DNA from 4 places in the Rhizobium sp. BK112 genome. Region 3 is predicted to be linked to each of the others. Evidence: riboswitches for the same ligand, from Rfam matches in the RefSeq annotation. Region 3 holds a riboswitch; each other region holds the start of a gene.

Region 1 (7,149 bases), on a different contig from region 3:
ACTGTCTCGATGCCGTCGATCGTGCGGATCGTCGGGTTCATCGACTGCGCATCCATCATCACGAAGTGCCTGTTCCTGACGGCATCGAGTTCCCTGGTCACAGGGTCGTTCTCGAGAAAGTCAAGCTTGACCTTGGGATCGTCAGCCGCATAACGGCGGCGATCCATGGTCGCCAGCACGATCACCGCGGGGTTCGCCTGGGCGATGGTTTCCCAGCCGACCAGCGGCCATTCCTCTTCGGTTGTCACGACGTTCTTCGCGCCGATCGTCTTGAGGATATAGGCAGGTGCGCTGTTCTTGCCGGCAATGAAGGCGTCGCCGTTGACCTCCTTGCTGGAAAACCAGAAGACGACCGGCAGGCTCTTGCCCGTCGCGCCCGATATCGACGCCACGGCATCCGCCTCGCGCTTCCTCAGCTTGGAAATCAGCGCATCGCCGCGCTCCTTGACGTCGAAGATCTCCGAGAGTTCAGCGATTTCCCGGTAGATCAGGTCCATCGTGAACAGCTCCCCACGCACACCGTCGCCGCCATCGGTGTTGACCTTGGCGACGCAATCGGCCGGCGCGAGATAACTATTGATCCCGAGATCCTTGAACTGCTCCCGCTTGCCGACGGAGCCCTGCGCGCCGACATGCCATTCGAACTCGGCCGCCACGAGGTCGGGCTCCTGCCCGACGACGGATTCGAAGCTCGGATCGTTGTCGGCGAGGCGTTTTATCTTGCTGTTGGCCTCGGCATATTGCGGCAGGACAGGGCCAACCCAGACGGCGGTTCCGGCGATCTTGTCGGCAAGGCCGAGCGAGAACAGAATTTCAGTCATGCCCTGGCCGATCGAAACGATCCTGGCGGGCGCCTTCTGGAACGTCACCTGCTGGCCGCAATTGCTGACGGTCAGGGGATATTGGGTCGCGGCCAAGCTTGGTGCCGCAAGGCCGGCCAGCCCGAAGGTAAATGTCATGATGGCGAGAAATTGACGCATGAAAACCTCGATGATGGGAAAACAGGCACGGCCGCGCCGCGCGCATATACGCAACGCTGAAGTCACGCTGACGCGTAGACTAGCCGCGGGAGGCCCAATCGAGACGGATGCATGCCGATATCAGGCGAAGGTTCAGAAGGACAATCATGTCTGTTCCTTGTCCGGGCATCCCCGCCCGGTTGATTGGATCGCGATTGACGGCAGGTCTCCTGGCTTGCGGATATCCGTCTTTCATCCGCCTTCCCGCAATATCCGCAGTGGCGTGGCCTTTAGGCCAAGGGCATGATCGCTCCGCGATCAACCCCGAGATCGACAATCCGCTTACAGTTGCGGGGGCAGCCACGGTCTCGGTCCCTACTGGGTCGTCCTCACCGTGTTCCCTATTAATCCCCTTGGAGTCATCTTCAGGGAACCGTCTCCCCCAGTTACGTCGCCTGCCCGCGCGCCGTCAATGATTATTCAGAGGGCGCCGCACCACCGGCGGATAAATATATCGCGCGCATGGCTGCGCGCCGCCGTTCGGTGCGCAAACTGCCGGTGGCGGTCGGTTGACATTGCGGCGAAAAGCGCTTCCTTGCGATAAACTGCCTTGCCTATGAAGCAGTCGGGGAACATGGGTGCCGGCTGCTATTGGTGGGGATGACTTCGCCGGGGCTGCTATAGGAAGCACGCTTTGAACGATGCGGCGGTTGCCAGGGCCGCCCCGTCACAACGCATCCAGCGGAATCTTCAGATACCGCCGGCCGTTCTCCTCCGGCTCGGGCAGCCGCCCGCCGCGGATATTGACCTGCAGCGCGTGCAGCATCAGCTTCGGCTTCGGCAGCGTGCGGTCGCGCGCCTGGCGCAGCGCCACAAAGCCGGCCTCGTCGATGCCCGATATATGCGGATTGGCGCGCTTCTGGGCGGCAACCGTGCTTTCCCAGCGCGGGTGGCGGCCACCCGGCTGATAGTCGTGACCGGAAAACAGCCGGGTCTCCTCGGGCAGCGACAGGATCGCCTGGATCGTGTGCCAGAGGGCGCTGGCGCTGCCGCCCGGGAAATCCGTGCGGGCGGTGCCGGAATCCGGCGTGAACACCGTATCGTGCACGAAGGCGGCGTCGCCGATCACATAGGTGATCGAGGCGAGGGTGTGCCCGGGCGAAAACATCACGCGGGCCTTGAGCGTGCCGATCTCGAACGTCTCGCCATCGGCAAACAGCCGGTCCCATTGCGAGCCGTCGGTCGCGAGCGCCGGCCAATTGTAGATCTCCTTCCAGAGCGCCTGCACGTCGGTGACATGGGCGCCGATCGCCGTCGGCGCACCGGTCTTTCCCTTGAGGTAATACGCAGCGGAGAAATGATCGGCATGCGGATGCGTGTCGAGGATCCACTCGACCGTCAGCCCTTCGCTCTCGATATGGGCGAGGATGGCGTCGGCATTGGCCGTGCCCGTCGCCCCCGACATCTCGTCGAAATCGAGCACCGGGTCAATGATGGCGCAGCGTTTCGTCGCCGGGTCGGAAACGACATATTGCACACTGCAGGTGCGGGGCTCGAAGAAGGCCTTCACATGAGGTACCTGCCCTGCCCGCTTCTCCAGCCAGCGCCGCGCGCCGGCAAGATCGAAGCCGAGGCCTTGACCAAAGGCCTCGACATCCCCGGACTTCATCCGCCCGTCCAGCGCCTCGCCCAGCGCATAAAGCGTCAGCGCCCGTGTGCCGCTCTTGCAATGGGCGACGACCGGCCCCTTCGCCTCAGCTATCGCCGCCTGAAAGGCGCGGATATCGGCCTCGGTAATCTCGGCCCCCTTCACCGGCACGAAGCTGTAGGCGAGCCCGGCGGCGGCGGCTGAAGCCTTCTCCGCTGCATTACCGGGTTGCCCCGGCTCCTCGCCATCCGGCCGGGCATTGATGACGGCGGCAAAGCCGTCTGCCGCGAAAGCACCAAAGTCCGCGGCGCCGGGCTGCCCCGTCACCGATATCAGCTCATTGACCCTCACGGATGTCATCGAAGCCCCCGCGCTGCCCTCATCAGGCATTATCGCATGTATATCGACACAATCTCACAAGTATATTGCCGAGCGCAAGAATAGACCACTTGTCGCATCCCCGAGCTTGCCGCCGGCCCGCAAAGCCTGACGAAACCGGCGGGAGAGGCTCCTCATACTTCCGCCCGGCCCGGCTCCTCCGGTCAAAACGACAGCGTCGCAGCGCCCTCCTTGATCTCGGCATGCATGGCGCTGGCGCCGACGATGACGACACCGTCGAGCATGTCCTCCTGCGTGTAACCGCGCGAGGTCACGCAGGGCGGGCAGGCCCAGATCGTGCCGCCGCGCTGCTGGAAATTCTCGATCAGCATCGACAGCGGATCAAGCGGCGGCACATGTGTCATGCGCTGGCCACCCTTGCGCACCAGATCGATCCCGGTGCTGGTGAGGAACACCGAGACCTTCAGCCCGGCGGTGATGCCGCCATTGGCAATGGTGAAGGCGACGGAGGACAGTTCGGATTCGATGCCCTTGGTGATGAGCACGACCAGTTTGTCGCTTTGAGTTTGCATAGTATTCTCCCAGTGAATTGAAATGAACGCTCACCACGAGTGAGCGAGAACACCATAGGAGGGTGCGCGGGGCGCGTATTTGGCCGGGATGCGTGAAGCCTTGTCCGAAAATCCAGGCGTTGCGGGTGTCGTGCGCGACGACGTGTTGTCGGCGCTGCTTTCGACGATCCGCCTGTCGGGATCGCTGCAGTTCTGCTTCATGCCGACGGGCGACTGGCAGACGGATGCCGCGCCGGCCTTAGCAAACCTCTCGGCCAAGGCTTCGGGCACGATGCCTTTTCACATCGTCGTGGCCGGCAGCTGCTGGCTGAAGACGGAAGGGGAAGAGACCGATCTGGAGGCCGGAGACGTGCTGGTCTTCCCCTTCGGCACCGGACATCAGCTCGGCGCGGGAAGGGACGGCATGCTGGTGCTGCCGACGCGCGACCTGCCGCAGAAGCCCTGGCGTGAGATTCCCGTGCTGCGCTATGGCGAGGCGGCGCAAAGGGTGCGGCTGCTCTGCGGCTATCTGCAATGGGACGGCTTGAGCTTTGCGCCGCTGCACCAGGCGCTGCCGAAAATGATCCATGTCAGGACACGGGCCGTCAATGACGGCGACTGGTTGCGCGCCACCATCCGCCAGATGATCGAGGAGGTCGACAGGCCGCGCGCCGGCGGAGTTTCCATGCTGCCGCGGCTGACTGAAATCGTGTTCATCGAGATCCTGCGCCATCAGATCATGATGGCCGAACCGCGCTCGGTCGGCTGGCTGGCAGCCCTTGCCGACCCCGCGCTGTCGCGCTGTCTCTCCCTCATTCACGACGATCCCAGACACGACTGGTCGCTGGAGGACCTCGCCTCAGCCTCCGGCCTGTCGCGCAGCGCCCTCGCCGACCGCTTCCAGGCGATGCTCTCGACCTCGCCCATCCGCTATATCAGGGACTGGCGGCTCTACCTCGCAAGTGTCGCCCTCGCCACCTCAGGTCAGCCTATCGCAACAATCGCCTACGACGCCGGCTACGCCACCGAAGCCGCCTTCAATCGCGCCTTCTCTCGCGCCTTCGCCACCCCGCCGGCGACGTGGCGGGCGATGGCGCGGGCCCAGAGTGTGATCGGCTCGGACAAGGTTGGCATGAGGAAGCCGCAACACTCATGGGTGGAAAAAATCAAAGGATGCGCTAATTAGAAGCACCATCAAAATCGGGAGCGCGCCTTGGATTCCGAATCCCCTCAGCCACTCACAACTCGCTTTCCTGTCGGTGGCGGGGAAATTGGCCGACTGATCCAGACCCGCGACTGGAGCAAGACGCCGCTCGGTCCTCTCGATCTCTGGCCGCAAAGTCTGAAGACGGCCACCAACATGCTCCTGCTCTCACCCGTGCCGATCGTTCTTCTCTGGGGCGAGGACGGCGTGATGATCTATAACGACGCCTATTCCGTCTTCGCCGGCAGCCGCCATCCGGATCTTCTCGGTTCCAAGGTCCGCGAGGGCTGGAGCGAAATTGCCGACTTCAACGACAATGTCATGAAAGTTGGGCTGTCCGGTAAAACGCTCGCCTACGAAAACCAGGAACTGACGCTGTTGCGCCACGGCAGCCCGGCTCCTGCCTGGATGAACCTCGACTATTCGCCCGTCCTCGACGAAAGTGGCAAACCCGCGGGCGTCATCGCGATCGTCGTCGAAACGACGAAAAGCGTCCTTGCCCAGCGGCGGCTGCGCGAGAGCGAAGAGCGGTTCAGGGCGTTCACTACGGCCACGACCGATATCGTCTATCGCATGAGCGCCGACTGGAAGGAGATGCAGCAGCTCGACGGTCGCAACGTTCTTGCCGACACCGCCAATCCGACTGTCGCCTGGCAGGAGGCCTATTTGTTTCCCGAGGACATTCCGGCGATCCAGGCGGTGATCGACGAGGCGATATCAAGCAAGGGTGTTTTCGAATGCGAGCATCGCGTCCGGCGGGCCGACGGCAGCACCGGGTGGGTGTTGTCACGGGCTGTTCCACTCCTGAACGACGCAGGCGCCATCGTCGAATGGTTTGGGGCCGCGACCGATATCACCGAGCGGCGACGCAAGCAGCAGCAGCTGGAACTTGTCGTTCATGAGCTCAATCATCGCGTTAAGAACAATCTGGCGATGGTGCAGGCTTTTGCGTACCGCACCTTCCGGGATGCCGACGACATCCCGCGTGCACTGGACAGTTTCACGGCGCGGCTGGTGTCGCTCGGCCGTGCCAATGATCTGCTGACGGGAGAACTGTGGAGCAGCGCGTCCCTGAAACAGACGCTCGACCAGGCGACAGTTCCGCATAGGCCGGATGGCGGGCGATGGGAGCTCACCGGAGACGATATCCGGGTTTCCGCAAAGACGGCGCTGGCGCTGACCATGGCCTTTCATGAACTCGGCACAAATGCCGTGCGCCACGGCGCATGGTCGAGTGATGGCGGCGCCGTCCGCGTCAGATGCTCCCTTCAAATCATCGACGACGGAACGCAACGCTACCGCATAGACTGGGACGAACATGGCGGACCGCCGGTGGAACAACCGAAGCGGAAGGGGTTCGGCACGGTCCTCATCCAGCGCGGCCTTGCCGCGGAGACGGGAGGCAATGTGGAGATTTCGTTTGCCGAACGGGGTTTTTCCTTCCGTCTCGACGCTCCGGCAGACCGTCTCCGGAACGAATGACATGGCCAAGCGTGTACTTGTCGTTGAAGATGAAATGACCATCGCCATGATGATCGAGGACATGCTGATGGACCTCGGTCACGAGGTCGTGGCGACCGCCGCGCGTTTGCCCTCGGCGCTGGAGGTTGCCGCCGATGGCAATCTCGATTTCGTCGTTCTCGATGTAAACCTCGCCGGCCATAAGTCATTTCCGGTGGCGGCGGTCCTTCAGCAGCGCGGTATCCCCTTCGCCTTCGCAACCGGATATGGGCCAGCGGGTATCGATCCCGCCTTTGCCGGCCGGCCGGTGCTGACCAAGCCATTCACATCAGCCGATCTCGCCGCCGTCATCGAAACCGTCAGCTGAGACCCAAGAGGGCCGACGCCCAAGTCCAAGAGCCGCCCCAATGAGACATGTTGTGGCGGGCGATGGCGAGGGCCGAACTGGATTCGATCGACACCCAGATGATCGATCAGCGCGGTTGCGGGCCCGTCAATCCGAGCGCCAGCGTAATGTCGTTGATGATCCCCAGTCGCGCTTCGATCACCGCGATTTTCTCAGGCGTATCGGCACTGCAAGCCTCGATATCGATGAACATTTGCTCGCAGCCGCCTGGCGTCACCGTGCCGAACATCTGGCCGGGTTCGTCGCCTATGTTTCGCCAGCTGTGCGGGACATGTGGCGGCAGAACGACGACGGTTCCCACAGGCGCGTCGAACGCTTCGTCGCCGCATTGGAATCGATAGAGCCCCCGGATGACCCGAAAGACTTCCGTCTCCCGCGTATGCGTGTGGGGAGCCGGACCATGACCCGGCGGTGTGAAGGTTTCCCACATGCCGAACGCGCCGCCGGTCTCGGCGGCCGTCGCATGAATGATGATCCTCGCGCCAAAGGGCGTCCTCGCCAGGCGCTCCTTGCCGGGTAAAGAGACGACGGCGTTCCTGAAACTTGACATACCCACCTCCCCTCGATTGCAATCTTTGGGC
Region 2 (7,149 bases), on a different contig from region 3:
AGATTGGCGGGCGGGTTGAACGGGTTTGGTCTGGCTGGCCGCGGCCGCGCCGACGACGAATCTGCCGGCCGAGTCCTGCAGTTGGCGTCCCTGCGACAGCAGTTCCTGGCAGGCCGCATTGGTTTCCTCGACCATTGCCGCGTTCTGTTGCGTCGCCTGATCCATCTGGTTGATCGCGCCATTGATTTCCTGCAGACCGGTCGCCTGTTCGCGATAGGACTGGACGATGGAGGCGATACTGTCGCTGATGCGGTTGATCTGCTCCTCGATCTTCAGGAGAGCGTCGCCGGTTTCGTTCACCAGCCCGACGCCTGCGGCAACCTCTTGGCCGGACACATTGATCAGGTTCTTGATTTCCTTGGCGGCATTTGCCGACCGCTGGGCGAGTTCACGCACCTCCTGCGCGACAACTGCAAAACCCTTGCCGGCTTCGCCCGCACGCGCCGCCTCGACGCCGGCGTTCAGCGCCAGCAGGTTCGTCTGGAAGGCGATTTCGTCGATGACGCCGATAATGCGGCCGATCTGGCTCGACGAGGTCTGAATACGGTCCATCGCGCCGATGGCATCACGCACCACCGTCGCCGAGACGTGAGCGCTGCGCTTCGTCTCCTCGACCAGCTTCCCGGTATTTTCGGCGCGCTGCGACGATGTTCGGACGGTGGTGGTCATCTCATCCAATGCGGCAGCGGTCTGTTCCAATGATGCCGCCTGTTGCTCGGTCCGCTTGGCGAGTTGATCCGCGGAGGAGGCAAGCTCGCTCGAGCCGCCTTCAACCGCCACGGAGGCGGCCTTGATCTCCGTCAGTGCGGCGGCGACGGCCTCGACCATGTTGTTGAAATCCTGCCGCAACTTATCGAATTCCGGACCGAGATCGGCCAGGTGTACGGAGAAGTCGCCTGCGGCGAGCTTTTCCAATGCATTTGCGAGAGCGGTCATGACCAGCCGCTGCGTATTGCTGGCCTCTTCCGTGAACAATGCGTTGCGCGCCCGTTCGGCATCGAGCGAAGCGCTCTGCTCGGCAGCGGCCTGCTCCCTTTCGACCTTCGCAATCGCCTCGTGGCGGAAAACTTCCAACGCACGCGCCAGGAAGCCGATCTCGTCGCCATTTTCCTTGTAGGTGACGGGAGAGGCCAGGTCGCCTTTCTGCAAGGCGCTGATCCGTTCGCTGATGATCCGGATGGGCCGGCCAACGAGGCTGCGCATGGCAAGAAGGAAGGCGATGACGGCCAATGCGGTGATCGCGGACTGCGTGAGCAGCGAAACGAGAACCTTCTGCTTGACTTCAGAAGCGATTTTTTCGACGGACCAGTTGGTGACAATATAACCGGTGACCTTGCCTGACTTATCCAGTGGAAGCGGTGCGGTGATCGTCACCACGCCGGCAGATAACCCGCCGTCATTGATGGTCGTCTTTTCCGGCTTTGCACTCAGGCCCTTCGCCAGATCGACCGCTGCGGGCAGACCGTTGATGCCGTCGCGTGTCCAGGTGTCGACGGCGACCGCCTCCGCATTGAATGCGGCAAACTGCACGAGATCGAGCGAGGGATCGTCGCGGTAGAGCGAATAAGCCTCTCGAACGGCATTCGCCTTGCCCCATTTCACGCCGCCCGCCGCCAGAGAGGCAAACTGCTCCGCATCCTTGGACCAGTTCGCCTTGGCGCCGTCGATCAGCGCTCGGGTTTCGTACATCCATGTGTAGGTAGCAAAGGCGGAAATGCCGCACAGATTGACGGCCACGATAATCGCCGCCAGCTTGGCTGTCAGAGGCATCGTTTTCAAAAATTGGAACATTCCGCGGGGGCCTAGAATTGCGGCTCAGTCGGACATGTTCCCGACCGGCGTATCAATACGGGCATCCACGCTGACGGTCACATCACGAGCGCTCATGCCCATGTCCTGATAGCGACCCAAAACGCGCAAACGCAGTGTGTATTTGATGTGTGAATAAATCATAAAGTAGAAAGGGATGCCGGAGCACACGCGTGTGATTTCGCTATCACGCCCGCTGGTGATCTGCCGCGATCAGCTGTTTTCCGCGATCGCCTCTTCGGGCTCCGTCTGCCGGTGTTTGCGGCGGCGCGTCGTCAGTTCCGCGCCGGCATCGCGCGGCAGCCGCAGGAAGGTGATGCAGGCGAGCGCCGAAATCGCCGAGACGCTGAAGAAGGCGACGTGGAAATCCGAGACCAGCAGCCGGCCGCCATGGAAGCTGCTCGAAATTTCGAGGATGCCGCCGGCGATCGCCACACCCATTGCCATGGAGATACGCTGGGCAACGGCATTGATCGCGGTTGCCTGGCTGCTGTCGGCGGCGTCGACATCGCCGAAGGCCATGGCGTTGACGCCCGAGAAAGCCATGGAGCGGAACAGGCCGCCGATCAGCAGGCAGGCCATGATCAGGAAAAGCGGGGTTTCGGCGGTGAACAGGCCGTTGATGCCGAGGAAGATCGCCGCCAGCAAGGTGGTGATTGATATGACGGTGCGGAAGCCGAAGGCATTGAAGGTGCGCGAGGCGGCGAATTTCGAGCCCATGGAGCCGAGTGCGCTGACGAAGGTGACCGAGCCCGATTGCAGCGGCGTCAGGCCGAAGCCGAGCTGCAGCATCAGCGGCATCAGGAAGGGCAGCGCGCCGAGCCCCATGCGGAAATTCGAGGCGCCGAGGATCGCCGCCCGGAACATCGGGTAGCGGAACATCTTCGGATCGAGAAGCGGATAGGGTGCGCGGCGGGCATGCAGGAGGTAGATGAGACCGGCAAGGATGCCGATCGCAACCGTGACATAACCGTAGATGACGGGCACGGCCGGCAGGCTGATCACCGAGACGCCGAAGACGAAGCCGGAGAAGCCGAGGCCGCACAGGAAGAAGCCCGGGAAATCCATCGGCCGCGGGCTGCGCGGCTCGACCGCCGGCAGGAAACGGGTGACGAGGATGATGCCGAGCACGCCGATTGGGACGTTGATCCAGAAGATCCAGTGCCAGGTGAGATAGGTGGTGAGGAAACCGCCGATCGGCGGCCCCATGATCGGGCCGATCAAGGCGGGAATGGTGAGCCAGGCCATGGCGTCGACGAGTTCGTGGCGCGGCGTTCCCCGGACCAAAAGCAAGCGGCTGACAGGCGTCATCATCGAGCCGCCGGCGCCCTGGATCAGCCGCGAGATGACAAAGGCCGTGATCGAGTTGGAGAAAGCGCAGGCGACCGAGCCGATCATGAAGACGAAGATCGCCATGCGGAAGATGTTGCGCGCACCGAACCGATCGGACATCCAGCCGCTGATCGGGATGAAGATCGCCAGTGCCACGAGATAGCTGGTAACGGCGAGCTTGAGCGCGATCGGCGAGGTGCCGATATCGGCTGCGATCGCCGGCAGGCTGGTGGCGATCACGGTCGAATCCATCTGTTCCATGAACAGGGCGACCGCAAGGATCATGGGCGTGAGGCGGGGCACGGGCAACCGGGATGCTGCGAGGGACTGTATCGTCCATACGCCTTCGGTGGTGATAAGGCCATAGAAACTATGGATGAAGGAGCTTGTCGAGCCGCTTCAAACCGACGCGGGAGGGTGCGTGGCTCAACGTGGTTCCCGACTGCGTCCTCGGGCCGGCTTGCCGTCGCCGCGCTTTCCTGAAATAGATGCGCCGTCAGGTGCCCGCCATCAACGCGGGAGAATCGGGAATCCGGTGCAAGGCCGGAACGTGCCCAACGCTGTAAGGCCGACGCTTGCCGCTTCATCTCGCCACTGGCTTCTCGCCGGGAAGGCTGCGGCAGACGGATGACGCCGAGTCAGAAGACCGGCCTGGCAAGATTGACCGATCCGCGCGGACGGCGGGCGGTTGCGTTGTTGGGGATTTGACGATGCGACCCTTTGATGAGGATGCCCTTTCGGCGGCGTCCGGTTTTTCCTTGGCCGAGCGCGAGGCCGTCTATCACGCGATCAAGACGCGGCGCGACGTTCGCAGCCAGTTCCTGCCCGATCCCTTGCCTGACGATGTCGTGGAGCGGCTGCTGACGGCCGCCCATCATGCGCCCTCCGTCGGCTTCATGCAGCCGTGGAATTTCATTCTGGTGAAAAGTGCCGCGGTCCGGGCGCGCGTCCAGGACGCCTTTGTGAAGGCCAATGAGGAGGCGGCGCTGATGTTTACCGGCGAGCGGCGGCAGGCATACCGCTCCCTCAAGCTCGAAGGCATCACCGAGGCACCGCTCGGCATAGGCGTGACCTGCGACCCCACCCGCAGCGGCAGCGTGGTGCTGGGGCGCACCCACAATCCCAGGATGGATAGCTATTCCACAGTCTGCGCCATCCAGAATCTCTGGCTTGCGGCGCGGGCGGAAGGGGTCGGCATCGGCTGGGTCAGCATTTTTCGCGAAGGCGATCTGAAAAGCATTCTCGGCATACCCGAGCATATCGAGGTGGTCGCTTGGCTCTGTGCCGGTTTCGTCGATCTGCTTTATGACGAGCCGGAACTGTCCGTCAAAGGCTGGCGGCAGCGTCTGCCGCTCCAAGAGCTCGTCTTCCATGACGGGTGGGGACGCAACGACCCGTAGCAATCACTGCTGTTGAGGCTGCGGCCCCGGCGTTGCCGGATTGGCGAGGTCTATCGAGCCTTGATCACCGGCAAGGAATTGCGGGCCGACCTGGCGGACCTTGTTCTGCACGGGATCGTAGGGGCGCTCCGGGACGGATGGTTGCGGTGGGGCTGCGGCAGCATCCTTCGCCGTGGGATTGGTGCGGATGGTGGTGATCGAACCTTGTTGCGGCGGTTCGCTTGACGGCTGCTTGCCGCGCATCTCATCGTAGTAGGCGGTGAGATTGCAGGCGCAGGAGGACTTTTCCCCCGGCGTGCGGTTCTTGTAGGCAAAGGCGTTTTTCATGGCGCTGTAGGGCGTGCCCGTTGCGACCGAGATCATGTTCGAGGCTTCGGTGCTCGTCACGTCACGATAGAACAGCTCGGTCTCGATACCCGGGCACATCTTGGCGCACGTCTGGGCGTCGCGGCCGAAATCGACCGAAGTGGCGTTCGAGCTGATCGGGAAGAAGCCGCCGTCGCAGGTGCGCACGCACATGGTGCTGACCGGCGAGAGCATTTCGGCCCGCGGCAGGCCGTAGCGCGGATCGACCTCTTCACCGCCGCCGAGCGGAATGAAGGTATCGGTGCGCATCGCCTGCTCCTCGATGCTCGGGGCGGGGTCGGCGGCGTTGCGATCGCTCGGGGCATAGAAGTTTTCGCTGTTGCAGCCATTGAGATCGAGCGCGGCGATCAGTTCACGGCGTGTCCCATCATCGCCGCTCTGGCCGGCCAGCTCGTTACGGCGGTCCTGGAGATATTGGATATTGTCGATCATGCGGGCTTCGGACTGCGAGAGTTCACCGCAATAATCGGCATTCTCGCCGCCGATCACGACCATGCTGCCCGAGGTGCAGCCATTGTTGCGCAGCTCGTTGCGAACCTTGCGCAGCTCGAGGTTCTGCTCGGCCATGGCGCTGGCATATTGGCGCGCCTCCCGGCCGTTGCTATTGCCGATCGATCGCGGCAGATCGGCGAGACGGCCGCGCAGGTCCTCGCAGACCGCGCTCGTCTGCGCGGCGGCGGGCGCTGCGAAGGCAAGGAGGAGGGCAAGAGACAGGTTTCGGCGTTTCACGGCGTCGTCCGGGGTGAGCAAAAAGTCGATCGGTCGATTGCGGCCTCGATCGCCGCGCATTGTCTCTTAAGGCGTTTCTCTTAATGAGCTTGGAGAAAATCCTAGCGCATTTTCGCGATCTTATCCAGCAGACGCGGGTAATCTTCCGTAAGGGGAGGTCGGGGCAGATTCATTGTCCATGATCCACATTGCCCTACAGTTCTCGGTCGGGGCGGGCGCTGTTGCCGCCACCATCGTCAATGGTTGACACAACGCAGAGGTACAGTTCGAATGTTCCGCTTCGGGGCGAGCAGGCAGTCGCAAATTGCGCTGGCGCAGCGAAGGCAAAAAGCGGAGAAAATGACGAGCATTTCCAACAAGCTTCACTTCCCTGCAACAACAGTCGGAATATCGGAAGGCCAACATGGCCTCCACCTCTTCGTCGACGGTTGCTACGAACCCGGTTCCGGGCATGGGGGCTGGGCTTTTGTCGCCTATCGCGATGCCGTGGAGATCGCCTCCGGCTTCGGCGGCGTCGAAGATTCCGCCAATAATTCGATGGAATTGGCCGCCGTCCTCAACGCGGCAATATGGATCAATAGCCAAACGACAGGCGAAGCTGCGACCATCTGGTCGGATTCCGTCTACGTCGTCAAAGGCTGCAACAGCCGGCGGCATATCTGGAAGAACAATGGCTGGAAGAAAAGCAGCCCGAATGGCAATGGCCGAAGCCGAACGATCGCCAATGCGGAACTCTGGAAAGCGGTTGACCTTCAGCTGTCCCAGAACGGTCTGGTGGCAATTGCCTGGTGCAAAGGCCATTTCGGCATCGCCGGCAACGAACGTGCGGATGCGCTTGCGGATAGAGGGCGCCTTTCGTTACAAGGCGCCCGATAGCTGTTTCATATCAACCGGTTGCAGATGCCCAGGACAAGCCTGAGCATGACGAAATGAGGAGCCGGCTTAGGCCGGCTGCGATGCTTCGACGACGGCGAGTGCCGCCATGTTGACGACGCCGCGGGAGGTGACCGAAGGGGCAAGGATGTGTGCGGGCAGGGCCGTGCCGAGCAGGATCGGTCCGACATGCAGGCCGTCGGTCATCGACTTGACGACACCAAGCGTGATGTTGGCGGCATCGAGGTTCGGGAAGACCAGAAGGTTCGCTTCGTCGTGCAAGGTCGTGTCCGGCATGACGCGCTTGCGCAGCGCTTCGGTGATGGCGCTTTCGCCGTGCATCTCGCCGTCGACTTCGAGATCGGGAGCGGCGTCGCGCACGAGCTGCAGAGCGCTGCGCATTTTCGTGGCGCTTTCGGATTCGCGCGAGCCGAAGTTCGAATGCGAGACGAGGGCGGCGCGCGGGGTGATGCCGAAACGGCGAATTTCCTCGGCCGCCAGCACCGTCGCCTCGGCAACCTCCTCGGCGGTCGGATTGAAGGTGACGTAGGTGTCGGTGAAGAAGGTGGCGCCGCGCTGCGAGATCATCAGGCTGAGTGCGGAGAAATCACGGACATCCTTGCGCTTGCCGATGATCAGG
Region 3 (7,149 bases):
CTGAAATGCAATGTCGCGCGCGCCACCGGCACCCCTGATGCCAATAGCTTCTCGCACATCTCCACCAGGATGTTGTCGATGAACCGCTCGCCGCGCGTCTCGTTCACCAGCCAGTCGAGGATCCGTCTCCTGCGGATCGGCCAGACGCCATCATCCGCTTCGACGGTAGTCCCGGCCTTGTCCAAAAGAGACGACATCAAAAACTCCTGCTGCGCCATATCGGCGAGTACTGAATTTAGTTTCCGCTGAATGTGGGCGATAGGGAAGCAAATGATAAGGGGAGACGGCGATCAAACCTCAGAAATCCCAGTCCTCGTCCTCGGTCGCCACAGCCTTGCCGATGACATAGGAGGAGCCGGAGCCTGAGAAGAAGTCGTGGTTCTCGTCGGCATTCGGCGAAAGTGCCGACAGGATCGCCGGGTTGACCTTGCAGGCATCAGCCGGGAAAAGCGCCTCATAGCCGAGGTTCATCAGCGCCTTGTTGGCATTGTAGTGCAGGAACTTCTTGACGTCCTCGGTCAGCCCGACGCCGTCATAGAGCGCTTCGGTATATCTGGCCTCGTTATCGTAGAGTTCGAGCAGCAGCTCGAAGGCGAAATCCTTGATCTCCTGCCTTCTCTCCTCGCCGAGCCGCTCCAGCCCGCGCTGGAACTTGTAGCCGATATAATAGCCGTGCACCGCCTCGTCGCGGATGATGAGGCGGATCATGTCGGCCGTATTGGTCAGCTTGGCGCGGCTCGACCAGTACATCGGCAGGTAGAAGCCGGAATAGAACAGGAAGCTTTCGAGGAAGACGCTCGCGACCTTCTTCTTCAGCGGATCGCCGGAGCCGTACTGCTCCATGATCAGCGCCGATTTCCGCTGCAGGAATTCATTCTCCTCCGACCAGCGATAGGCATCGTCGACATCGGGCGTCGAGCACAGCGTCGAGAAGATCGAGGAATAGGAGCGCGCATGCACAGCCTCCATGAAGGAGACGTTGGAAAGCACCGCCTCCTCATGCGGCGTTGCCGCATCTTCCATCAGCCTTATGGAACCGACGCCATTCTGGATCGTGTCGAGCAGCGTCAACCCGGTGAAGACGCGGATGGTCAGTTGCTGCTCGACCGACGTCAGCGTCGCCCAGGAAGGAATGTCGTTCGAAAGCGGCACCTTTTCCGGCAGCCAGAAATTGCCGGTGAGCCGGTTCCAGACTTCGAGATCCTTATCGTCCTCGATACGGTTCCAGTTGACGGCGCGCACGCGGCTGATCGGCTTTACGGCGATGTTCATGGTGATTATGTCCTCAATAGATCTGATGGCGCTCGGAGCCCCCTCACCCTGCCCTCTCCCCGAGGGGAGAGGGGATGTCGCGCCTGCCGCAAATGTCTTCTCCCCATAGGGGAGAAGGTGCCGGCAGGCGGATGCGGGGGCCATTTGCTTAAAGGCTCGCGGCCGAAATCAACTCACAGCGTACAAGACACACAGCCCTGCACCTCAGTGCCGGACAGCGCCATTTGGCGAAGGCGGATGTAGTAGATCGTCTTGATGCCCTTCTTCCAGGCATGGATCTGCGCCCTGTTGATATCGCGCGTCGTCGCCGTGTCGCGAAAGAACAAGGTCAGCGACAGCCCCTGGTCGACATGCTGGGTCGCCGCCGCATAGGTGTCGATGATCTTCTCCGGTCCGATCTCGTAGGCATCCTGATAATAATCGAGATTGTCGTTGGTCATGAACGGTGCCGGATAATAGACGCGGCCGATCTTGCCTTCCTTGCGAATTTCGATCTTCGAGACGATCGGGTGGATCGAGGAGGTCGAGTGGTTGATGTAGGAGATCGAGCCTGTCGGCGGCACCGCCTGCAGGTTCTGGTTATAGAGGCCGGAGGCCATGACCGCCTTCTTCAGCGCGGCCCAGTCCTCCCTTGTCGGAATATGGATGCCCGCCGTCTCGAACAGCGCCCTGACCTTCTCCGTCGCCGGCTCCCAGAGCTGGTCAGTATATTTGTCGAAATAGTCGCCGGAAGCATATTTCGAATTCTCGAAGCCCTTGAAGCTCGTGCCGCGTTCGACCGCCAAGAGGTTCGAAGCGCGGATCGCGTGATAGGTGACCGTATAGAAATAGATGTTGGTGAAATCGACGCCTTCCTCCGAGCCATAGAAGATGCGTTCGCGGGCGAGATAGCCGTGCAGGTTCATCTGGCCAAGGCCGATCGCATGGCTCTCCTCATTGCCCTTCTCGATCGAGGGAACCGAGGAAATGTGGCTCATGTCGGAAACGGCCGTCAGCGCCCGGATCGACGTCTCGATCGTCTTGCCGAAATCGGCCGAATCCATGGCCGCGGCGATGTTCAGCGAGCCGAGATTGCAGGAAATATCCTTGCCAAGATATTTGTAGGAGAGGTCGTCATTGTATTCGCTGGCCTCGCTCACCTGCAGGATCTCCGAGCAGAGATTGCTCATCGAGATGCGCCCGGCGATCGGGTTCGCCCGATTCACCGTGTCCTCGAACATGATATAGGGGTAGCCGCTCTCGAACTGGATTTCGGCAAGCACCTGGAAGAATTCGCGCGCCTTGATCTTCTTCTTTGAAATGCGGGCATCCGCCACCATCTCGCGGTACTTTTCCGTCACCGAAATATCGGTGAAAGGCGCGCCATAGACGCGTTCCACGTCATAGGGCGAGAACAGGTACATGTCTTCATTGTTCTTGGCGAGCTCGAAGGTGATGTCGGGCACGACGACGCCGAGCGACAGCGTCTTGATGCGGATCTTCTCGTCGGCATTTTCACGCTTGGTATCGAGGAAGCGCATGATGTCGGGGTGATGGGCGTTGAGATAGACCGCACCCGCGCCCTGCCGCGCCCCGAGCTGGTTGGCATAGGAAAAACTGTCTTCGAGCAGCTTCATCACCGGGATGATGCCAGACGACTGGTTCTCGATCTGCTTGATCGGCGCGCCGGCCTCGCGGATATTGGTCAGCGACAGCGCCACGCCGCCGCCGCGCTTCGACAATTGCAGCGCCGAATTGATCGACCGGCCGATCGATTCCATATTGTCCTCGACGCGCAGCAGGAAGCAGGAAACCAGCTCTCCGCGCTGCTTCTTGCCGGCATTGAGGAAGGTCGGCGTCGCCGGCTGGAAACGGCCGGAAATGATCTCGTCCACCATGTCGCGGGCAAGGCCCTCGTCGCCGCGCGCAAGCGCCAGCGCCACCATGCAGATGCGGTCCTCGTAGCGCTCGAGATAGCGCTTTCCGTCGAAGGTCTTCAGCGTATAGCTGGTGTAATATTTGAAGGCGCCGAGGAAGGTCGGGAAACGGAATTTCCTGGCATAGGCCTGGTCGAACAGGTCTCGCACGAAATTGAAGGAATACTGGTCGAGAACCTCCTGCTCGTAATAACCCTCGGTCACGAGGTAATCGAGCTTTTCCCTCAGATTGTGAAAGAACACCGTGTTCTGGTTCACATGCTGCAGGAAATACTGCTTGGCCGCCAAACGATCCTTGTCGAGCTGGATCCGCCCATCCTCGTCATAGAGGTTCAGCATGGCGTTCAGCGCGTGATAGTCGAGCGTTTCCGCCGCTTTCAAAGGGCGTTGGCCTGCGGGATGAGCAAAAGTGTTATGCGGTTTTGCGCCCGCATCCCGCGTCAGAGTTGTTCCCGTGTCCAAAATCGTTCCATCCCGTGTTTGACGTTGGCGACGTCGTCTTCCGTGCCCATGAGCTCGAACCTGTAGAGGTACGGCACCAGGCATTTCCGCGAGACCACGTCGCCGGCGAGCCCGTATGTCTCGCCGAAATTGCTGTTGCCCGCGGCAATCACGCCGCGGATGTGTCCTCGGTTTTCCGCATCGTTCAAGAAACGAATCACCTGCTTGGGAACGGCACCCTTGCCGCCGTCGCCGCTATAAGTCGGCACAACAAGCACGAAGGGTTCGTGGATATGGAACGCGTCAACGCCACCGGTCGGAATGCGCGCCGCGCGCAGTCCGAGCTTGGCGACGAACCGATGGGTATTTTCGGATCGGCTGGAATAATAGACGATCAACCCCACCGCTTGTCCTCACTCAGGAGAGCGCGCTGATCATGTCGGGGCGGAAGCCCGCCCAGTGCTGCTCGCCGGCGATGACGACAGGCGCCTGCATGTAGCCGAGGCTGCGGACCCGATCGAGCGCTTCGGCATCCTGCGAGATATCGACGATGTCATAATCGACACCCAGACGGTCGAGGGCGCGGTAGGTGGCAGTGCACTGGACGCAGGCAGGCTTGCTGTAGACGGTAATGGTCATAGTATTCCTCGTGACGACGCGATTGGGACGCAGGACATCGATCGGAAATCTCTCGATATCCGTCGAAAAGGCTCTGTATTTTGCAGCTATGCGGCTCGTTCAGCCGCCGGGCGCGACGTGCCCTTTATATTGCGCGGGTGGCAGCCTGAATTGAGATACTGACATGACTTCACCCCGAAGTGGCTCAATGCGAAGGTTTCAGGGGCGGAGGTTCGGGCCTGCGAAACGCGATGCGGAGATCCCCGCAGCCATGCAAACGCGACCTTCCGGACACCCCGCCCGTGGACGTTTTGTTCGAGGCAGGTCTCCTGGCTCACGGGTCGATGCACCCTGCCCCAGCCTTCCCGGAGCATCATGCTCCAGTGACCTGAAATCGGACAGTTGCTCACCGCTTACAGTTGCGGGGGCAGCTCCGGCATTGCCGCGCCATGATGGCGAAGCGCACCGAATTCCCGTCTTAGCCATCGATCCTTACGAATCGATGGAACCTCGAACACTAGATATAGTACGCCAATCCAAATTCGCGTCAACGGATGGTTTGTGCGTTGCGTTACGACAGGTTTGAAATCGCTACATTCCTGTGAAGAACATGGATAACCAAAGCTTAAAGACAGCAGGCTGTGGAGAAGCCCCACGAGGGGAGCCGACCTATGACCGGTCCAAAGATTTCGATTCGAGATCAGGCCCGAATCGTCGATGGGACATCCCGCCGGTGACGGGCGCCGGAGGATGAAGTCGGGGAATGCTTATATCTTTATCCGAAGCAGCCGCAGCGCGTTGATCGTCACCAGCACAGTGGCGCCGGTATCGGCGAGGATCGCCGGCCAGAGCCCGGTAATGCCCATGATCGTCGTCACCAGGAACACCGCCTTCAGCCCCAGCGCGATGCTGATGTTCTGCTGGATGTTGCCCATCGTGCGTTTGGAAAGTTCGATCATCCGCGCCACGTCGCCGACGCGTCCGTGCAGCACGGCGGCATCCGCGGTCTCCAGCGCCACATCGGTGCCGCCGCCCATGGCGATGCCGATATCGGCAGCGGCCAGCGCCGGAGCATCGTTGATGCCGTCGCCGACCTTGGCGACGATGAAGCCCTGGCGCTTCAATTCGCCGACAACACGCTGCTTGTCCTCAGGCATCATCTCCCCGAGCCAGTCGATGCCGAGCATGCCGGCCACCGCTGCCGCCGTCCGCTTGTTGTCGCCTGTCAGCATCATCGCCTTGACGCCTGCCGATTTGAGGGTAGCGAGCCCGGCCTCGGCATCCTCGCGCGGCTCGTCGCGCATGGCGATCAGGCCGGCCGCGATACCGTTGCCGAGCAGCACCGATACGCTCTTGCCCTCGTCGTTCAGCGCCGTGATGCGTGCATCCTGCTCCGCGCTGAGCGCCCCGAGCGCACGGGCAGCCGGCGGCGACAACAGGTCCAGCGTCTCGCCGCCGACCTTGCCGCTGACACCCTTGCCCGGCAGCGCTTCCAGCTCAAAGGCTGGCGGCACGGGAACGCCGTCCGCTTTGGCGCGGTTGAGGATAGCCAGGGCCAAGGGATGGCTGGATCCCTGCTCCAGCACCGCCGCGCGCGACAACACCTGCGCCTCCTTCAATCCGAAGGAAATGATGTCGGTCACCTGTGGCCTGCCCTCGGTCAGCGTGCCTGTCTTGTCGAAGGCGACCATCGTCACCTTGCCGAGCGTTTCCAGCACCGCGCCGCCCTTCATCAGCAGCCCGCGCCGCGCCCCCGCCGAAAGCGCAGCGGCGATTGCCGCCGGCGTCGAGATGACAAGCGCACAGGGGCAGCCGATCAGCAGGATGGCGAGGCCCTTGTAGATCCATTCGTCCCACGACCCGCCGAACAGCAGCGGCGGAACGATGGCAACCAATGCTGCGACCACGACCACGCCGGGCGTGTAATAGCGCGAGAAGCGGTCGATGAAGCGTTCGGTCGGCGCCTTCGATTCCTGCGCTTCCTCCACCAATTTGACGACGCGGGCGATGGTATTGTCGGCGGCCGCCGCCGTGACGCGAACCCTGAGCACCGCATCGCCATTCACCGTGCCGGCAAAAACGACGGCATCGACGCCCTTGCGCACCGGCGTGCTCTCCCCCGTCACCGGCGCCTCGTCGATCGCACTCTCGCCGGAAACAATGATGCCGTCCGCCGAAATCCGGTCCCCCGGACGCACCATGATGATGGCGCCGACAGCAAGGCTTTCCGCCGGCACTTCCCGCGTCTGGCCATTGTCTTCGAGCAGCGCATTCTTCGGCACCAGGGCCGCCAGCGACTGGATGCTTTGGCGTGCCTTGCCCGCCGCCACCCCTTCCAGCAACTCGCCGACCAGGAACAGGAACACGACGGTTGCCGCCTCCTCGCCGGCATTGATGATGACGGCGCCAACGGCAGCAATCGTCATCAGCATCTCGATCGAAAACGGTGTTCCCGAGAAGGCGGCCATGACGGCGCGCCGCGCGATCGGCACCAGCCCGATCAGCATGGCGACGATGAAGGCATAAGAACCAATCGCCGGTACGAGTTGGCCGACGGCATAGGCGGCAACGAGTGCGCCACCCGAAAAGATGGTCAGCCGGCCCTTCCGGCTCTGCCACCAGGGACCGGCCATCGGCGCTTGGTCGTGTCCGTGCAGCCCCTCGATTTCCTTCGCGCCGTGATCGTGCGGATGGTCATGACCCGCATGATCGTGGCCGTCATGGTCATGGCTCGCGTGGTCGTCGTGATCATGTCCATGGTCGTGACGATGCTGCGGGCTGGCATGCACAGGCGCAGCATTTCCGGCAAGCGGGGCGACGGAATAGCCGAGCCCTGTCACTTTCCTTTCAATCGCCTTGAGATCGCTGCTGCCGTCATGCCGGACGGTCATCGTGCCCGCCA
Region 4 (7,149 bases), on a different contig from region 3:
GATCGGGTCGACCATCGGCTTCTTGCGCCGTTTCGCCAGCACCAGGAGCAACAGGCCGAGCAGAGCGCCGCCGATGACGGGCGCGGTGAGCAGCAGCATCTTGTTCTCGATCTCGGATGAGCTCAGCCGCTCGCTATCGGCGATGCCGAAGACCAGCTGATGCAACTCACTGGAGACGTAGCTCATACCGGTGACGGCGAGACCCGAGATGATGCCGACGACGGCGCCCGCCAGTGACAGGCCGACCTCGCTGCGGCGGGTCAGCGCCCGCAGGCGGCCCGGATCGAAGAAAACACGCAGCGCCCGGAAACGGCGCCGATCCAATTTCATAAGCATGGCTAGACAACTAGGCGGGGAGAGGCCCGGTCAAGGGCGGAGATGGTCGCGCAGTCCGCTTGCGACGCAATTGCGGCGAAAAGCCGGCGCCCGGGACAAATATTTATGACGTAAGCCTCTGATAAATGACGATATTTTAGGTAGAGTAAGTCGTGTTGACAGGGTTGGGCCATCTCCTCGGAAGCTGACCGGCCGTCAAGGCCGGTTGACTTCACACCCCGGCTTGCCTAACCATCCCTCAACGGATGGTCGCCCGACCATCCTGACATAACGGATGGTTCCGGATCGGTGTTGCGCCCTTCCGGATGAAAAGGGAATGTGAAGGGGCGGACCCAAACCGGGCGCCTTCATCACAGCCGACCCCGCGACTGTAGAGCGGTCAGGGTCTTCCATCCGGCACCGAGCCCCTCCGGCCGGCGGCTTGCAATCATGCAAGCGGGCGGGATGGGCGATATGCCGGAAAAGCCACTGGAGATGCATGGTGATCAACCGGGGTCGGACGCCTCTAAATCTACGAATCGTCCACCTTTTCACCAATGCAGCCGGGAAGGCGAGGATGATCCGCCGGCACGATCAGGGCGACCGGTTTCCGGTCTGCCCCGATCGCGGCCGATAACCGCGAGCCAGGAGACCTGCCATTACGTGCCGGGCCAGAAGCCCACACCTGGGCACTACGCCCGTTGCCAGCACGGAGGTTGTCTTGGCTGAACGATTGAATTCAGCGCGGCCTGGTGCGGCGCTCGCGACGCCTCCAAGCAGCCCTGCAAGAGGAGTGCTTTCGGCCGGTTATGTCGAATACTCGGTCCCCCCAGCAGTCGAAAAAGGTGCACTCGGAACAAGCCACGGCTACGCACCCTCCCTGAGGAGCGTCTGAGCATGACCACCATCTTCATCCTCGGCGGCGCGCGCTCCGGCAAATCCCGCTTCGCCGAAGCTCTCGTCACCGCGACCGGCCTCGACCGCCACTACCTTGCCACCGGCCGGGCCTGGGACGAGGAGATGCAGGCGCGTATCACTCAGCACAAGGCCGACCGCGGTCCGTCCTGGACGACGCATGAGGAGCCGCTCGATCTCGTCGGTAAGCTTGGCGCCATCGACGGCGAGGGACGCATCGTGCTGATCGACTGCCTGACGCTCTGGGTCACCAATCTGATGATGGAGGAGCGCGACATGGCGGCGGAATTTGCAGCGCTCGCCGATTTCCTGGCCGCCGCGAAGGCGCGGCTCGTTTTCGTTTCCAACGAGGTCGGCCTCGGCATCGTGCCTGACAATCGCATGGCGCGGGATTTCCGCGATCATGCCGGCCGGCTGCACCAATCGATCGCGGCGAAGGCCGCCGAAGTTTATTTCATCGCGGCAGGCCTGCCGCTGAAAATGAAGGGTTAAGTTCATGAACCAGCAGAAAATTCCCGCAACCGTCATCACCGGCTTCCTCGGCGCCGGCAAGACCACGATGATCCGCAACCTGCTCACCAATGCCGGCGGCAAGAAGATCGCGCTCATCATCAACGAATTCGGCGATCTCGGTGTCGACGGTGACGTGCTGAAGGGCTGCGGCGCGGAGAATTGCACCGAGGACGACATCATCGAACTCACCAATGGTTGCATCTGCTGCACTGTCGCCGACGATTTCATTCCGACGATGACGAAGCTGCTCGAGCGCGAACAGCGGCCCGACCACATCGTCATCGAAACCTCGGGCCTCGCCCTGCCGCAGCCGCTGGTCGCCGCTTTCAACTGGCCCGATATCCGCACGCAAGTGACCGTCGACGGCGTCATCACGGTGGTCGATAGCGCCGCCGTTGCCGCCGGCCGGTTCGCCGACGACCATGATGCCGTCGATGCGCGCCGCGCCGAGGATGAATCGCTCGATCACGAAAGCCCGATCGAGGAGCTGTTCGAGGATCAGCTCACCTGCGCCGATCTCATCGTGCTCAACAAGACCGACCTGATCGACGCGGCAGGTCTTATCAGGGTGCGCGACGAGGTTGCCTCCCGCACGGTGCGCAAGCCCGCGATCATCGAGGCGAAGAACGGCGAAGTCTCGGCCGGCATCCTGCTCGGCCTTGGTATCGGCACCGAGGACGATGTCGCCAATCGCAAGTCGCATCATGAGCTGGAGCATGAAGACGGCGCGCCGCACGACCACGACGAGTTCGACAGCTTCGTCGTCGATCTCGGACCCGTTGCCGATCCCGCCGGCTTCGTCGAGAAACTGAAGACGATCATATCAACCCATGACGTGCTGCGCCTCAAGGGCTTCGTCGATATCGCCGGCAAGCCGATGCGCCTGCAGCTCCAGGCCGTCGGCAGCCGCATCGATCATTATTTCGACCGCGCCTGGGCTCCAGGCGAAAAGCGCACGACGCGCCTCGTCGTCATCGGCCTGCACGAGATGGATCAGGACGCGGTGAGGGCGGCAATCGAAGAGCTGGCATAAACCAATGCATCTGCTTCTGGCCCAGCAGGGAACGATCAGCGACGGCGAGGAGGCGATCGACCTCGGGCAGACGCCGGGCGAGATCCTGTTCCTGTCGGCTGCCGACAGCGAGCTTGCCGCGATCGCAGCCGCCCACCGCGACCGCGGTGGGCAGCATTCGCTGCGGCTCGCCAGCCTGATGAGCCTCAAGCATCCGATGTCGGTCGATACCTATGTCGAGCGCACGGCGCGGCATGCCAAGCTGATTGTCGTGCGGGCGCTCGGCGGCGCCAGCTATTTCCATTATGCGCTGGAAGCGCTGCATGCGGCAGCGTCCCGCGCCGGTGCGCTGATCGCAGTGCTGCCGGGTGATGCGAAGCCGGATGCCGGGCTCGTCCCTTTCTCCAATGTTGATCTCGACGATCTCAATGCGCTGTGGGCCTATCTGATCGAGGGTGGCGATGCCAATGCGCGGGCCTTCCTCGACTATGCCGGGGCGATGCTGGCAGGCATGGAGAAGCCGGCGCCGGCGGTGCCACTGATGAAGGCCGGCATCTGGTGGCCGGGGCGAGGGTTGATCGGGGTTGAGGAGTGGCGGCGGGTTGTTGCGGAGGAGTCTTGGCGCGTGGCTGCCTCTTTGTCCGGCAGGACAGAGGGGGGTACCTCAAACTCGACGGAGAAGATGGGAATCGAACCCACACCTTCCCCCGTCGTCGCTATCAGCTTCTACCGCGCCCTCGTCCAAAGCGGCGAAACCGGGCCGATCGAGGCGCTAGTCGAGGCGCTGGTCGCACTTGGCCTCCGGCCGTTGCCGGTCTTTGCCTATAGCCTCAAGGATCCCGTTTCGACAGGCATTCTCGAAAGCGTGTTTTCGGCACTGAAGCCCGATGTCGTCATCAACACGACTGGCTTTGCCGTCTCGGCACCGGGTGCGGATCGGCAGCCAACGGTGCTGGAGGCGAATGAGGCGATCGTACTGCAGGCTATCCTGTCGGCTTCTTCGAGGGAGGCGTGGGCGGCTTCCTCGCAAGGCCTGTCGGCGCGCGATCTCGGCATGAATGTGGCGCTCCCAGAGGTGGACGGCCGGGTGCTGGCGCGGGCTGTCTCCTTCAAGACGGCGGCGCGTTACGATGCGGCTGTCGAGACGAATATCGTCGCCAGCGAACCGGATGCCGGCCGGGTGCGCTATACGGCGGAGCTTGCCGCCAACTGGGCGCGGCTGCGGAGGGCTTGCGCCGGCGACCGGCGTATCGCGCTCGTCATGGCGAATTACCCGAATCGCGACGGTCGGCTCGGCAACGGCGTCGGCCTCGATACGCCGGCCGGCACCATCGAAGTGCTGAAGGCTATGCGGGCGGCGGGTTATCCGGTCGCCGACATTCCGGCCGACGGCGATGCGCTGATCCGCCATCTGATGGAAGGACCGACCAATTCCGGTCATGACGGTAAGATCATCCGAGAGACGCTTTCCCTGAGTCTCTACAACGGCTTCCTGGAATCTCTTCCCGATCAGATTCAGGATGAGGTGAGAGCCCGTTGGGGCGATCCCGAAGACGATCCATATTTTCGCAGGGCAGCTTTCGCTCTGCCGTTTGCCCAGTTCGGCGGTGTGCTCGTCGGTATCCAGCCGGCGCGCGGCTACAATATCGATCCGAAGGAGAGCTATCATTCGCCGGATCTCGTGCCGCCGCACGGCTATCTCGCCTTCTACGCTTTCCTGCGCCGCGAATTCGCTGCCCATGCCGTCATCCACATGGGCAAACATGGCAATCTCGAATGGTTGCCGGGCAAGGCGCTGGCGCTGTCGGAAAGCTGCTATCCCGAGGCGATCCTCGGGCCGCTGCCGCATCTCTATCCCTTCATCGTCAACGATCCCGGCGAGGGCACGCAGGCCAAGCGCCGCAGCGCTGCCGTCATCATCGATCATCTGACGCCGCCTTTGACGCGGGCCGAGAGTTACGGGCCGCTGAAAGACCTGGAAGCGCTGGTCGACGAATATTATGAGGCCTCCGGCGGCGATCCCCGCCGCATCCGCCTGCTCAGCCGGCAGATTCTCGATCTCGTCGCCGATATCGGCCTCGACCGCGACGCCGGCATAACGAAGGGCGAAAGCGAGGGTGAGGCGCTGAAAAAGCTCGACGCCTATCTCTGCGACCTCAAGGAAATGCAGATCCGCGACGGGCTGCATGTGTTCGGCGTGTCGCCCGAGGGGCGGCTCTTGACCGATCTGACCGTGGCGCTGGCGCGGGTGCCGCGCGGACTGGGTGAGGGCGGGGATGCGAGCCTGCAGCGGGCGATCGCGGCGGATGCTGGATTGAGCGGCGTCGTGCGGGGTGCCTCTATCTTCGACCCTCTCGATTGCGACATGGCCACTGCCTGGACCCGCCCGAAGCCCGCAATCGTCGCCGATATTCTCGACGCCGCCTGGCGGACCAATGGAGACACCGTCGAGCGCATCGAACTGCTGGCCGCAAAATTCGTCTCCGGCGAGATGGACTGCCCGTCCCTCTGGTCTCAAACCAGATCGGTGCTCTCCGAAATCGACACCCGCCTCAAGCCCTCCATCCTTGCCTGCGGCCCCGCCGAGATCGACGGGCTGCTTAAAGGGCTCGACGGCCGGTTCGTCGCGCCCGGGCCTTCCGGCGCGCCGACGCGCGGGCGGCCCGACGTGCTGCCGACCGGCCGCAATTTCTATTCGGTCGACAGTCGCGCCGTGCCGACGCCGGCGGCCTACGAGCTGGGCAAGAAGTCCGCAGAGCTGCTGGTGCGCCGCTATGTGCAGGATCACGGCGAATGGCCTGTCTCCTTCGGGCTGACGGCCTGGGGCACGTCGAACATGCGCACCGGCGGTGACGACATCGCCCAGGCTTTGGCGCTGATCGGCGTCAGGCCGCTCTGGGACATGAGCTCGCGCCGTGTCACCGGCTATGAGATCATCCCGCCGGCGATGCTCGGACGGCCGCGTGTCGATGTGACGCTCCGCATCTCCGGCTTTTTCCGCGATGCCTTCCCCGAGCAGATCGCGCTGTTCGACAAGGCGATCCGCGCCGTCGGCGCGCTTGACGAGGACGAGGCCGACAATCCGATCGCAGCGCGCATGCGCGGCGAGGCCGCAAGGCTTGCCGCCGCCGGTCTGGACGAGGTCTCGGCAAGGCGCCGGGCGGGCTATAGGGTCTTCGGTTCGAAGCCTGGTGCCTATGGCGCCGGCCTGCAGGCGCTGATCGACGAAAAGGGCTGGGAGCGGCGCGCCGATCTCGCCGAAGCCTATCTCGTCTGGGGCAGCTATGCCTATGGCGCCGGCGAGGAAGGCAAGGCCGAACGCGGCCTGTTCGAGGAGCGGCTGCGCTCGGTGCAGGCCGTCATTCAGAACCAGGACAATCGCGAGCACGACCTGCTCGACAGCGACGATTACTACCAGTTCGAGGGCGGCATGGCGGCGGCGGCCGAACAGCTCGCCGGCGCGCGTCCTTCGATCTATCATAACGACCATTCCAGGCCGGAAAAGCCGGTGATCCGTTCGCTCGAGGAGGAGATCGGCCGCGTCGTGCGCGGACGTGTCGTCAATCCGAAATGGATCGCAGGCGTCATGCGCCACGGCTATAAGGGGGCGGCCGAGATTGCCGCCACCGTCGATTATCTCTTCGCCTTTTCGGCGACGACGGGGGCGGTCGGCGCTCATCATTTCGAGGCGGTCTACCAGGCCTTCGTCGCCGATCCCGCCGTGCGCGATTTCATGATCGAGAAGAACCCGGCTGCATTCGACGAGATGAGGGAGCGGCTGCGCGAAGCCGTCGACCGCAGTCTTTGGACGCCGCGCAGCAATTCGGCCCAGTTCGACCTGGCCGCCAGACAACAGAATGAGGTGAACCAATGAGTGACGAGACTCCTGACAGCGAGATCGCAGAAGCCGGGACCGGCAAGGACGATGCGCGCCACGCCGAGAAGATGGCGAAGAAGAAGGCGGCGCGCGACAAGATCATGGCGACTAAGACCGACGGCAAGGGCCTGATCATCGTCCATACCGGCAAGGGCAAGGGAAAATCATCGGCCGCCTTTGGCATGATCTTCCGCCACATCGCCCACGGTAAGCCCTCGGCCGTTGTGCAGTTCATCAAGGGTGCGATGTGGACCGGCGAGCGCGACCTGATCGAGAAGCATTTCTCCGATCTCTGCCAGTTCCACACGATGGGCGAGGGTTTCACTTGGGAAACGCAGGACCGCGCCCGCGATGTCGCGGCCGCCTCGGCCGCCTGGGAAAAGGCCAAGGAACTGATCCGCGACGAAAACAATTCCATGGTGCTGCTCGACGAGATCAACATCGCGCTGCGCTACGACTATCTCGACATCAACGACGTCGTCGCCTTTCTGAAGACCGAGAAGCCCGCGATGACGCA

The links. A riboswitch is a leader RNA that binds a small molecule or an ion and turns the genes downstream of it on or off. The one in region 3 is predicted to bind cobalamin.
Region 1: another riboswitch for cobalamin. It lies ahead of FHT75_RS03950 (ABC transporter substrate-binding protein); the one in region 3 lies ahead of nrdH (glutaredoxin-like protein NrdH).
Region 2: another riboswitch for cobalamin. It lies ahead of bluB (5,6-dimethylbenzimidazole synthase); the one in region 3 lies ahead of nrdH (glutaredoxin-like protein NrdH).
Region 4: another riboswitch for cobalamin. It lies ahead of cobU (bifunctional adenosylcobinamide kinase/adenosylcobinamide-phosphate guanylyltransferase); the one in region 3 lies ahead of nrdH (glutaredoxin-like protein NrdH).

What each region holds. Positions count from the first base shown of each region.
Region 1 is NZ_JACHYZ010000001.1:821,711-828,859, reverse strand. Features, by position in the region: gene FHT75_RS03950 (ABC transporter substrate-binding protein) at 1-980, opposite strand, end outside; cobalamin riboswitch at 1,162-1,412, opposite strand; gene blh (bifunctional sulfur transferase/dioxygenase Blh) at 1,687-2,967, opposite strand; gene FHT75_RS03940 (DsrE family protein) at 3,150-3,518, opposite strand; gene FHT75_RS03935 (AraC family transcriptional regulator) at 3,607-4,683, shown strand; gene FHT75_RS03930 (sensor histidine kinase) at 4,711-6,183, shown strand; gene FHT75_RS03925 (response regulator) at 6,185-6,529, shown strand; gene FHT75_RS03920 (cupin domain-containing protein) at 6,636-7,118, opposite strand.
Region 2 is NZ_JACHYZ010000009.1:203,868-211,016, forward strand. Features, by position in the region: gene FHT75_RS23925 (methyl-accepting chemotaxis protein) at 1-1,791, opposite strand, end outside; gene FHT75_RS23930 (MFS transporter) at 2,023-3,426, opposite strand; cobalamin riboswitch at 3,623-3,811, shown strand; gene bluB (5,6-dimethylbenzimidazole synthase) at 3,852-4,541, shown strand; gene FHT75_RS23940 (DUF2865 domain-containing protein) at 4,545-5,636, opposite strand; gene FHT75_RS23945 (ribonuclease H) at 5,976-6,512, shown strand; gene FHT75_RS23950 (NADP-dependent malic enzyme) at 6,579-7,149, opposite strand, start outside.
Region 3 is NZ_JACHYZ010000027.1:19,273-26,421, reverse strand. Features, by position in the region: gene FHT75_RS34925 (adenylate/guanylate cyclase domain-containing protein) at 1-197, opposite strand, end outside; gene nrdF (class 1b ribonucleoside-diphosphate reductase subunit beta) at 298-1,272, opposite strand; gene nrdE (class 1b ribonucleoside-diphosphate reductase subunit alpha) at 1,446-3,650, opposite strand; gene nrdI (class Ib ribonucleoside-diphosphate reductase assembly flavoprotein NrdI) at 3,629-4,033, opposite strand; gene nrdH (glutaredoxin-like protein NrdH) at 4,047-4,268, opposite strand; cobalamin riboswitch at 4,549-4,775, opposite strand; gene FHT75_RS34900 (heavy metal translocating P-type ATPase) at 5,015-7,149, opposite strand, start outside.
Region 4 is NZ_JACHYZ010000009.1:44,469-51,617, forward strand. Features, by position in the region: gene FHT75_RS23130 (chloride channel protein) at 1-336, opposite strand, end outside; cobalamin riboswitch at 595-991, shown strand; gene cobU (bifunctional adenosylcobinamide kinase/adenosylcobinamide-phosphate guanylyltransferase) at 1,213-1,722, shown strand; gene cobW (cobalamin biosynthesis protein CobW) at 1,727-2,776, shown strand; gene cobN (cobaltochelatase subunit CobN) at 2,781-6,629, shown strand; gene cobO (cob(I)yrinic acid a,c-diamide adenosyltransferase) at 6,626-7,149, shown strand, end outside.